Linked DNA regions of Natronosporangium hydrolyticum. The protein of the gene in region 2 interacts with the protein of the main gene of each other region in a pairwise test. Links are inferred from orthologs where the notes say so. Each region holds a gene or a part of one and is shown on either strand. Other genes may lie near its edges.

The links. The genes of interacting proteins can lie anywhere in the genome.
Region 1: the proteins of aceE (region 2) and nth interact in binary tests that used the Escherichia coli proteins (3 or more experiments, as listed by UniProt). The link is inferred for Natronosporangium hydrolyticum from one-to-one orthologs.

What each region holds. Positions count from the first base shown.
Region 1 is NZ_CP070499.1:5,352,478-5,357,629, reverse strand. What follows is about bases 1,124-3,859. They hold nth (endonuclease III), read left to right. Parts: upstream 1,124-2,014; coding sequence 2,015-2,704; downstream 2,705-3,859. Other genes in these bases: JQS43_RS24280 (NUDIX hydrolase), read left to right, coding at 3,348-3,859; JQS43_RS24285 (TlpA family protein disulfide reductase), read left to right, coding at 2,743-3,351; JQS43_RS24295 (CapA family protein), read left to right, coding at 1,124-1,897. Also shown: JQS43_RS24300 (Crp/Fnr family transcriptional regulator), read right to left, coding at 1-452; more of JQS43_RS24295, read left to right, coding at 692-1,123; more of JQS43_RS24280, read left to right, coding at 3,860-4,001; JQS43_RS24275 (MarP family serine protease), read left to right, coding at 4,006-5,152. UniProt on the Escherichia coli protein: DNA repair enzyme that has both DNA N-glycosylase activity and AP-lyase activity. The DNA N-glycosylase activity releases various damaged pyrimidines from DNA by cleaving the N-glycosidic bond, leaving an AP (apurinic/apyrimidinic) site.
Region 2 is NZ_CP070499.1:3,808,043-3,813,908, forward strand. Bases 1-3,298 are described here. They hold aceE (pyruvate dehydrogenase (acetyl-transferring), homodimeric type), read left to right. Parts: upstream 1-344; coding sequence 345-3,098; downstream 3,099-3,298. Other genes in these bases: JQS43_RS17060 (YjbQ family protein), read right to left, coding at 1-234; JQS43_RS17070 (FAD-binding protein), read left to right, coding at 3,095-3,298. Also shown: more of JQS43_RS17070, read left to right, coding at 3,299-4,363; JQS43_RS17075 (diguanylate cyclase), read left to right, coding at 4,539-5,866. UniProt on the Escherichia coli protein: Component of the pyruvate dehydrogenase (PDH) complex, that catalyzes the overall conversion of pyruvate to acetyl-CoA and CO(2).

The DNA of each region.
Region 1 (5,152 bases), 1.5 Mb from region 2 along the record:
GCGACCCGGCCGGGCACGTCGGTGAAGATAAGGTCGGCCTTTTCGTCGTTGGTGCGGCGCAGCCGCCGGGCCACCACCCGCAGCAACTGCTCGGCGATCTCCGGCCGGTTCGCCAACCACGGTCGCAGCGCCTGCTTGCGCAGCCGGGCCAGCTTGGTGTCGACCACCGCGGTGACCGTGGCGGTGCGCGGCCCCGGATCGAACAGCGACAACTCGCCGACCATGTCCGATGGGCCCATCACCGCGATCAGGTTCTGCCGGCCGTCGGCGGCCCGCCGGCCGAGCTTCACCTTGCCGGTGAGCACGATGTAAAGGCTGTCGCCCGGCTCGCCCTCGTTGAAGACCACGTCGCTCTTGCGGACCTCGACGGTCTCCATCTCCTTGGCGAGCGCCTCAGCGGCTTCCGGGTCCACCCCCTGGAAGATCCCGCTGCGGGCAAGTACCTCGTCCATCGCGCACCTCCATGCATGCGCGGATCCCGCGCAGCAACAGTCTAGGCGCTGCCGCGCCGAACCCCACAACCACCCGGTAGGGGTGGTAGTCGCAAACGCAGGCTAGCCGCGGGTACCCCGGATTCGCAGCCAGCCGAGTGACCTCGCTGACGCGTGCTACCAACGGAGCGTATGCGACAGGTATCCTCAGCCGGGCGGAGTGTCCGCAGAGCGTCCCCCACAGCCTCCGGTGAGTTATCATGCCCGTCCCGTCCTACCGCCCGCCGCCAGCCGACGCACCATCGCGGCGGGGCGTGCCCCGCCGATTATTCATCGGGGCCGCCGCGGCAGTAACGGCCGCGCTGCTGCTCGGCCTCGGCGCGGCGAGCCTGTTCGGTGACCGGTTCGCCCGCGCTGGCGACCCGGCCGGCCAGTGGCGGTCGCCGACCGAGACCGTTGCCCCGACCCAGCCCAGCCCGGTGCCCACCACCCCACCGGCCGCGGCGGTGACCCTCTCCGCCACCGGCGACATCGTGCTCGGCGACGAAGGGCGGCTCCCGGCGGACGACGGCGCCGGCTTCTTCGCCCAGGTGGTCGACGCGCTCGCCGCCGATCTGGTGATGGGCAACCTGGAGCAGCCGCTCACCGAGGACACCGGCCACGAGAAGTGCCCGGAGGAGGCCACCGCCTGCCACGCGTTCCGGGCCCCGCCCCACTACGCAGCGCACCTGCGCGACGGCGGCTTCGACCTGATGAACCTCGCCAACAACCACGGCAACGACTTCGGTCCGGCCGGCCGCGAAAACACCCGGGCCGCGCTGGCCGACCACGGCATCGCCCACACCGGCGAGCGGGAAGAGATCACCGTCGTCTCGGCCGCCGGGGTCGAGGTGGCCGTGGTGGGCTTCAGCCCGTACGCCTGGACCAACGACCTGAACGACCACGGCCAGGCGTCGGCGGTGGTCGCCCGCGCCGCCGACCAGGCCGACCTGGTGGTGGTGCAGGTGCATATGGGGGCGGAGGGCGCCGACGCCACCCGGGTCTCCCCCGGCCCGGAGGAGTACTACGGCGAGCAGCGGGGCGACCCGATGGCGTTCGCCCGGGCGGTGGTCGACGCCGGCGCCGACCTGGTGGTCGGCCACGGCCCGCACGTGCTGCGCGGGCTGGAGTTCTACCAGGGCCGGCTGATCGCCTACAGCCTGGGCAACTTCGCCGGTGGCGGCGGCACCCTCAACGCCGCCGGCCCGCTCGGGCTGGGTGCGGTGTTGCGGGTGTCACTACACGCCGACGGCGGGTTCGCCGCCGGCCAGCTGGTCTCGACCCACATGTACGACGCGGGTCTGCCCCGCCCCGATCCGGAGCAGCGGGGCTTGGAGCTGGTCCGCGACGTCACCGCGCTGGACTTTCCCGAGACCGGTGCGCAGCTCGGACCGGACGGCGAGATCACGCCGCCGTCGGTGGGCTGACGTAGGCTGGCCGGCGTGGCGAAGGCGGCGAATCGGCGAGCGGCGGCGGGAGCGACCCCCCAGCGGTTCGACGATGACTCGGAGACCCCCCTGGCCCGTACCCGCCGCGCCCGGCGGATGGCCCGCGAGCTGGCGGTGATCCACCCGGACGCCCACTGCGAGCTCGACCACCAGACCCCGCTCCAGTTGACCGTCGCCACCATCCTCTCCGCGCAGACCACCGACGTCCGGGTCAACGAGGTGAGCCCGAAGCTGTTCGCCCGCTACCCGACCGCCGCCGACTACGCTGCGGCCGACCGGGGCGAGCTGGAGGAGCTGCTGCGGCCGACCGGTTTCTTCCGAAACAAGGCCGATGCGCTGATCAAGTTGGGGCAGCAGCTGGTCGAGCGGTACGACGGCGACGTGCCGGGCCAGATGGCCGAGCTTCGCACCCTGCCCGGGGTGGGCCGCAAGACCGCCAACGTGATCCTCGGCAACGCCTTCGGCGTACCCGGCCTCACCGTCGACACCCACTTCGCCCGACTGGTCCGCCGCTGGCGCTGGACCGAGCAGACCGATCCAATCAAGATCGAGCAGGCGGTCGGTGAGCTGCTCCCCAAGCGCGACTGGACCATGTTCTCGCATCGGGTGATCTTCCACGGTCGGCGGGTGTGTCACGCCCGCAAGCCGGCGTGTGGCGCGTGTTCGCTGGCCCGCTGGTGCCCGGCCTACGGGTCCGGCCCCACCGACCGGGACACCGCGGTGATGTTGCTCAAGGGCCCCCGGGCGGCCGAGTTGGCCGCGTTGACCGACGCCGAGGTCGGGTGAGCGCTGTGTCGAGGTCGGTTCGCGGAGCCGCCGTGGCGATGGCTGCGGCGCTGCTGCTCGCCGCCTGCGGTAACGATGGCGGCGGCGAGCCGGTCGACGACGGCGGGCCACCCGAGGTGGCCTCGCCGCTGGCCGAGTGTGACGAGCTCACCGCCCCACCCGACGGCGAGTCCCCCCCGGCCGCCGGCGGCGAGCCGTCCCCGGGCGGCGGCACCGACCAGTTGCCCGAGCTGACCCTGCCTTGCTTCACCGGGGACGAGCCGGTCGAGTTGACCGCCCTACGAGGGCCGGCAGTGGTCAATCTCTGGGCCAGCTGGTGCCCCCCGTGCCGGGAGGAGCTGCCGGCGCTGCAGCGCTACGCCGACCTGACCACCGGCCAGGTGCACGTGGTGGGGGTGGTGAGCGAGGACACCCGGCCCCGGGCGGCGTCGCTCGCCGAGGATCTGGCGCTGGACTTCCCATCGCTCTACGATCGCGGCGGCGACCTGCTCGCCAGCCTCGGCCTGATGAATCTGCCGATCACCCTGTTCATCGACGACGCTGGCGAACTCGTCTACCTCCACCTCGCCCGCCCGTACGACGCGGCGGAGCTGGCCGAGCTGGTGGCCGAACACCTCGGCGTCCCGCCGCCGGAGGGGCTGGCGTGACCGACTCCCTGCCCGACTGGTGGCAGCCGCTGGCGAGCCGGGCCGCCACCGCCGTAACCGCCGACTTCACCCGCTGGCCCACGCCGGCTGGGCGGGGGCGCCCGAGCGCGGTGCTGGTCCTGCTCGGCGAGGAGCCCGGTGCCGGGCCGGACGTGCTGCTATTGGAACGGGCCGCCACCATGCGCACCCACGCCGGCCAGGTCGCCTTCCCGGGCGGCGCCGCCGACCCGGGCGACCCCGGCGCGACCGGCACCGCGCTGCGGGAGGCGACCGAGGAGGTCGGCCTGGATCCCGGCAGCGCCACCGTGGTGACGGAGCTTCCCCAGCTGTGGATTCCGGTAAGCGACTTTGTGGTCACTCCGGTGCTGGCCTGGTGGCATGCCCCGCATCAGGTCTACCCCCGGGCCACCGACGAAGTGTCGCGGGTGGCCCGGTTGCCGGTCGCCGCGCTCGCCGACCCGGCCAACCGGTTGCGGGTCCGCCACCCGAGCGGATATGTCGGTCCCGCCTTCTCCGTGGATGGCTTGCTGGTGTGGGGTTTCACCGCCGGGGTGCTCGCCACCCTGCTGGAGTTGGCCGGCTGGGCGAGACCGTGGTCACAGGACAGAGTCGATGACCTGCCCCGTGAGCAAGCCTGGCCCGTACGCTAAAGCAGTGTCAGTGGTCGACGTCGTCCTAGTCGTGCTCATGCTGATGTTCGCGATCAGCGGCTACCGGCAGGGTTTCGTGGTCGGGATCCTCTCCTTCGCCGGCTTCTTCGCCGGTGCCCTGCTCGGGCTCCAGCTGGGCCCGATCTTCGCCCGCCAGATGGAGGCGGACATCCACCGGGTGGTGGTGGCGCTGCTGGCGGTGTTCGGCCTGGCGGTGCTGGGCCAGGTGCTCGCCGGCTGGCTCGGTTCCCGGCTGCGGGGGATCATCCGGAGCCGGCCCGGCCAGAAGCTCGACGACGCCGGCGGCGCGGTGGTGTCGCTGGTGGCGGTGGCGTTGGTCGCCTGGCTGGTGGCGGTGCCGTTGGCCTCGTCGTCCGTGCCCTGGCTGGCCAAGTCGGTGCGGGACTCGGCGGTGCTGGGCGGCATCGACCGGTTGATGCCGCCGCCGGCGCAGGCGCTGTCGAACGCGTTACGCGACGCGGTCGACACTCGTGGCTTTCCGGATGTGTTCGGTGGCCTGACCCCCACCCGGGTACGAGAAGTGGCGCCACCGGATTCGGCGCTGGCGGTCCACCCAGTGGTAGGCCAGGCGGCCGAGTCGGTGGTCAAGGTGGTGGGCAGCGCGCCGAGCTGTTCCCGGCGGATCGAGGGCTCCGGCTTCGTCTACTCCGCCGAGTATGTGATGACCAACGCGCATGTGGTGGCGGGCACCCGCTCGGTGGGGGTGGAGCTCGCGGGCCAGCCCTACGACGCCACCGTGGTGGTCTACGACCCGGACCGGGACCTGGCGGTGCTGCACGTGCCCGGCCTGGGCGCCCCGGTGTTGCCGTTCACCGAGGTGCAGTTCGACAACGGCGACGACGCGATCGTGCTCGGTTTCCCGCTGGACGGACCGTTCGATGCCCAGGAGGCGCGGATTCGGGACGTGCGGACCATCCGCGGGCCCGACATCTACGACGCGGCTCAGGTGTCGAGGGAGGTCTACACCATCCGGGCGCTGGTGCGCAGCGGTAACTCCGGCGGCCCGCTGGTGTCGCCCACCGGCGAGGTGATCGGCGTGATCTTCGCGGCCGCCGCCGACGATCCGAACACCGGGTTCGCGGTGACCGCCGACGAGGCCTCGACCGTGGCCGAGGCCGGGCTGGAACGGA
Region 2 (5,866 bases):
TCCGTGCCGGTGCCGCCAGCGGTCGTCGCTGGGCAGCACCTCCTGCAACGCCGCCAGTAGGTCCGGCTCGGTGCCCGACCCGGTCTCGATCACCGCCAGGCCGGCGGTGGCGTGCGGCACGAAGACGTGCAGCAGCCCATCCCCCTCGCCGGCCACGAACTGCTGCGCCTCGGCGGTGATGTCGCGCACCGTCTCGGCCGACCCGGTCTGCACGGTGATCACCTCAGTGCGCATACCCCGAGTGTGCCCCGGCGCAGTTCAACGGTTCACAGCAGGGTGAGGTGACGCGCGGTGGTCGGGCTTGGCAGGATAGAAGTGCGACCCATGACGACTGAGGAGTTCCCGTGGCCACTGAACCCACCCGTGCCACCCCGCGCCGGCCGGTCATCAGCGATGGCCTACCCAGCCAGCTGCCGGATATCGACCCGGAAGAGACCGGTGAATGGGTCGAATCGCTCGACGGCGTGATCGACGCTGGCGGCCCCAAGCGCGCCCGTTACGTGATGTTGCGGCTGTTGGAGCGGGCGCGGGAGCGTCAGGTCGGAGTGCCGCCGCTGACCACCACCGACTACCTCAACTCGATCCCGCCCGAGCGGGAGCCATGGTTCCCCGGCGATGAGCACACCGAACGCCGCATCCGGGCGTACATCCGGTGGAACGCCGCGATGATGGTGCACCGGGCGCAGCGGCCGGACGTGGGTGTCGGAGGTCACATCTCCACCTATGCGTCGGCCGCCGCCCTCTACGAGGTCGGGTTCAACCACTTCTTCCGCGGCAAGCAGCACGCCGGCGGCGGTGACCAGATCTTCTTCCAGGGCCACGCCTCCCCCGGCATCTACGCCCGGGCGTTCCTGGAGGGGCGGCTCTCGGAGCAGAAGCTCGACGGGTTCCGGCAGGAGCTGTCCCACCCGGGCGGTGGCCTGTCCAGCTACCCGCACCCGCGGCTGATGCCCGACTTCTGGGAGTTCCCCACGGTCTCGATGGGGCTGGGCGCGATCAACGCGGTCTACCAGGCCCGGTTCAACCGCTACCTGCACCACCGGGGCGTCAAGGACACCTCTGACCAGCAGGTATGGGCCTTCCTCGGCGACGGCGAGATGGACGAGCCGGAGTCGCTCGGCGCGGTCGCCATGGCCGCCCGCGAGGAGCTCGACAACCTGACCTTCGTCATCAACTGCAACCTGCAGCGCCTCGACGGCCCAGTGCGCGGCAACGGCAAGGTCATCCAGGAGCTGGAGTCGTTCTTCCGCGGCGCCGGCTGGAACGTGATCAAGGTGATCTGGGGTCGGGAGTGGGACCCGCTGCTCGCCGCCGATGTCGACGGCGCCCTGGTCAACCTGATGAACAAAACCCCCGACGGCGACTACCAGACCTACAAGGCCGAGTCCGGCGCCTATGTACGGGAGCACTTCTTCGGTCGCGACCAGCGCACCCGCAAGATGGTCGAGGACATGACCGACGACGAGATCTGGGGCCTCAAGCGGGGTGGTCACGACTACCGCAAGCTGTACGCGGCGTACCAGGCGGCGGTCAACCACACCGGGCAGCCGACGGTGATCCTCGCCAAGACCATCAAGGGGTGGACGCTCGGCTCGCAGTTCGAGGGGCGCAACGCCACCCACCAGATGAAGAAGCTGACCCTGGATGATCTGAAGACCTTCCGGGACCGGCTCTACCTGGACATCCCCGACTCGGCGCTGGAAGACAACCCGTACCTCCCGCCGTACTACCGGCCGGAGGAGGGCTCCGACGAGCTCGCCTACCTCAAAGAGCGGCGGGACGCGCTGGGCGGCTCGGTGCCCACCCGCAACACCACCACGATCCCGCTGTCGCTGCCCGGCCCGAAGCCGTACGACTCGATCAAGGGCGGCTCCGGTAAGCAGTCGGTCGCCACCACGATGGCCTTCGTCCGGCTGCTCAAGGAGCTGATGAAGGACAAGAACATCGGCGCCCGCTGGGTGCCGATCATCCCCGACGAGGCCCGGACCTTCGGGATGGACTCGCTCTTCCCGACCGCCAAGATCTACTCCCCGCACGGGCAGAACTACACCCCGGTCGACCGGGAGCTGTTCCTGTCCTACAAGGAGGCGACCGCCGGGCAGATTCTCCACGAGGGGATCACCGAAGCCGGGTCGGTGGCGTCGTTCACCGCCGCCGGTTCCGCGTACGCCACCCACGGCGAGCCGATGATCCCGATGTACATCTTCTACTCGATGTTCGGGTTCCAGCGCACCGCCGACGCCCTGTGGGCCGCCGCCGACCAGCTCGTCCGCGGGTTCATGCTCGGCGCCACCGCGGGACGCACCACGCTCAACGGTGAGGGGCTGCAGCACGAGGACGGGCATTCGCTGCTGCTGGCGGCGACCAACCCGGCGGTGGTCACCTACGACCCCGCCTTCTCCTACGAGATCGCTCACATCGTCGAGGACGGCCTGCGCCGGATGTACGGCGAGGAGCAGGAGAACATCTTCTACTACCTCACCGTCTACAACGAGCCGGTGCCGCAGCCCCCGCAGCCGGACGACCTCGACGTCGCCGGGCTGCTGCAGGGCCTCTACAAGTGCCGCCCCGCCGAGGTCTCCGGACCGCGGGCGCAGCTGCTCGCCTCGGGCACCGGCATGCAGTGGGCACTGCGGGCGCAGGAGCTGCTAGCGCAGGACTGGGGAGTCGCCGCCGACGTCTGGTCGGCCACCTCGTGGACCGAGCTGCGCCGGGAGGCGGTCGACTGCGAGGAGCACAACCTGCTGCACCCGGACGCCGAGGCCCGCACCCCGTATGTGACCCGGGCGCTGTCCGACGCGCCGGGCCCGAAGGTGGCGGTCTCGGACTTCATGCAGGCGGTGCCGGACCTGATCGCCCGCTGGGTGCCGGGTTCCTACACCTCGCTGGGCACCGACGGCTTCGGGCTCTCCGACACCCGCGGGGCGCTGCGCCGCCACTTCCACGTCGACGCCGAGTCGGTGGTGGTGGCGACCCTGCGCCAGCTGGCCCTCGCGGGTGAGGTGCCGGCGACGGTGGCGGCCGAAGCGGCGGCGAAGTACGCCATCGGCGATGTCACCGCCGCCCCGGTCGGGGAGACCGCCGGCTCGTCCGAGTGAGCGTCAGCAACTGGGCGGGCAACGTCACCTTCGGCGCCGGCCGGGTCCACCGGCCGGCGACCGTCGGTGAGCTGCGGCGGCTGGTCGCCGGTGCCGACCGGGTCCGCGCCCTCGGCACCGGACACTCGTTCAACCGGATCGCCGACACCACCGGCGACCTGGTCTCGGTCGCCGGGTTGCCGGCCACGATCGAGATCGACCGGGAGCGGGCAGCAGTCACGGTCGCGGCCGGGGTCCGCTACGGCGAGCTGGTGGCGGAGCTGCACCAGGCCGGGTTCGCGCTGCCGAGCCTCGCCTCGCTGCCGCACATCTCGGTCGCGGGGGCCTGCGCCACCGGCACCCACGGTTCCGGCGACGGTATCGGCAACCTGGCCACCCTGGTCTCCGCGCTGGAGCTGGTCACCGCCGACGGCGAACTGGTCGAGTTGCGCCGCGACGTCGACGGGGACCGGTTCTCGGCCGCCGTGGTCGGGCTGGGTGCGCTCGGGGTGGTCACCAGCCTCACGCTGGACCTGGTCCCGACCTTCCAGATCCGGCAGTACGTCTACGAACAGCTGCCCCACCAGACGCTCGCCGACCGGTTCGACGAAGTGTTCCGGGCCGCGTACAGCGTCAGCGTCTTCACCGGCTGGGACGGGCCGCACGCCCGGCAGGTGTGGCACAAGCACCGGCTGCCCGACCCCGACGATGCGCCGGCGGCCGCTGCGGCCCCGGAGTGGCTCGGTGCCCGGCTCGCCGACGGTCCCCGGCACCCGGTGCCCGGGGCGTCGCCGGTGCACTGCACCGACCAACTGGGCGAGCCCGGCCCGTGGCACCTGCGGCTGCCACATTTCCGGCTGGATTTCACCCCCAGCAGCGGCCAGGAGCTGCAGTCGGAGTATTTCGTCGCCCGCCAGCGGGCACCCGAGGCGCTGGCGGCGCTCGAGCGGATCTCCGACCGGATCGCACCGGTGCTGCAGATCAGCGAGGTTCGCACGATCGCCGCCGATGAGCTGTGGCTCAGCCCGTGTTATCGGCGCGACAGCGTCGCCTGCCACTTCACCTGGATCGCCGACACCGAGGCAGTGACACCGGTGGTGGCCGCGGTCGAGGAGCAGCTGGCGCCGTTCGCGGCCCGCCCGCACTGGGGGAAGGTCTTCGGCATGCCCCCCGCGACGCTGCGGGGGCGCTATCCGCGACTGCCGGAGTTCGCGGCGCTCGCCCGTGAGTTCGACCCGGCGGGCAAGTTCCGGAACGACTTCCTCGACCGGTATCTCCCCGGCTGACTACCTCGCCGACTGATCCGAACGGTTTGGGGATGGGCGTGGTGGCGCTGGCAACCACAGCCATCCCGCCCTCTCGCCGATCGCGGGTCGCCGGCCGAAGTTCGCTCGCATTCATCCGGCAACTGGTGTAGACAGGTATAGCGGAAAGTATCGGGGAGGCGGCGGAGCGTAGAGGATGACTACTGACGGCGGGCCGGCGACCCAGGCTCCGCCCATCCGACCGGTCCGGGTGGAGGTGCTCCACGAGAGCGAGCGCACCCGGGTCACCCGGCTGCACCTGCCACCGGACGGCACGGCGCCGCGGCGGCTGATCCGGAAGGAGCCCCGCGGGCCAGGGGCCGGCGATCGCCTCCGCCACGAACAGGCGATCCTGAGTCGGCTCGACGACGTGGCCGGGGTCGCCCACCTCGCCCCCAGCCAGCCGTACCCGGGGTCGCTGCTGCTCACCGACGCCGGCGCCCAAGTGCTCGCCGCGGTCGCCACCCCGATGGAGCCGGTGGGGCTGGGCCGGCTCGCGCTCGCGCTCGCGCGGGCGGTCGCCGCCCTGCACCGGGCCGGGGTGGTGCACCGGGACATCAATCCGGCCAACATCGTGCTCGGGGAGTCCGCCGCCACCGGCGGCGACCCCGCCCCGAGTCTGATCGACTTCACGCTGGCCACCACCGCCTCGGAGGTGCGGCCCGCGTTCACCCACCTCAACGAGATCATCGGCACCCTGCCCTACCTGGCGCCGGAGCAGACCGGTCGGGCCGGTCGCCCGGTCGATCAGCGAGCCGACCTCTACGCACTGGGCGCCACCCTCTACGAGTTGGCGACCGGCTCGCCCCCCTTCGGCTCCGGCGATCCGCTCCGGCTCAGCCACGACCACCTGGCTAAGGTGCCGACGCCGCCGCGGGAGGTCAATCCGGCGGTCTCGGCGGACCTCTCCGGCGTGATCATGCACTTGCTGGAGAAGGAGCCAGACAATCGGTACCAAACCGCCGATGGGTTGGTGCATGACCTGGTTCAGCTCACCGACGGCCACCCCGGGCCGCTGCGCATCGGAGAGCGCGACTATCCACTGCGGATCCGGCCACCGTCCCGACTGGTCGGGCGGGAAGCAGAACTCGACAGCCTGGCCAAGGCGCTGCGGGAGACCATCGCCGGCTCCCCACGTAGCGTGCTCATCGACGGTGTTCCCGGCGTCGGCAAGAGTTCGCTCATCGACGAACTGCGCCCGGTGGTCACCGCCCACAACGGCTGGTTCGTCGCCGGCAAGTTCGACCCGTACCGTCGCGACCAGGAGTTCGAGGCGTCCTGGCAGGCGTTCCGGCAGCTCGGCCGGTTGCTGTTGGCGGAGTCCGAGGAGACCCTCGCCGACCTGCGGCCGCGGCTGCTGACCGCGATGGGGCCGAACGCTGGGCTGTTGGCGGCGCTGCATCCGGAGTTCGCCACACTGCTCAACGTCTCCCCGGACCCGAACGTAGAGGATCCGCTCGCCACCTCCGCCCGGCTGCAGCGGAT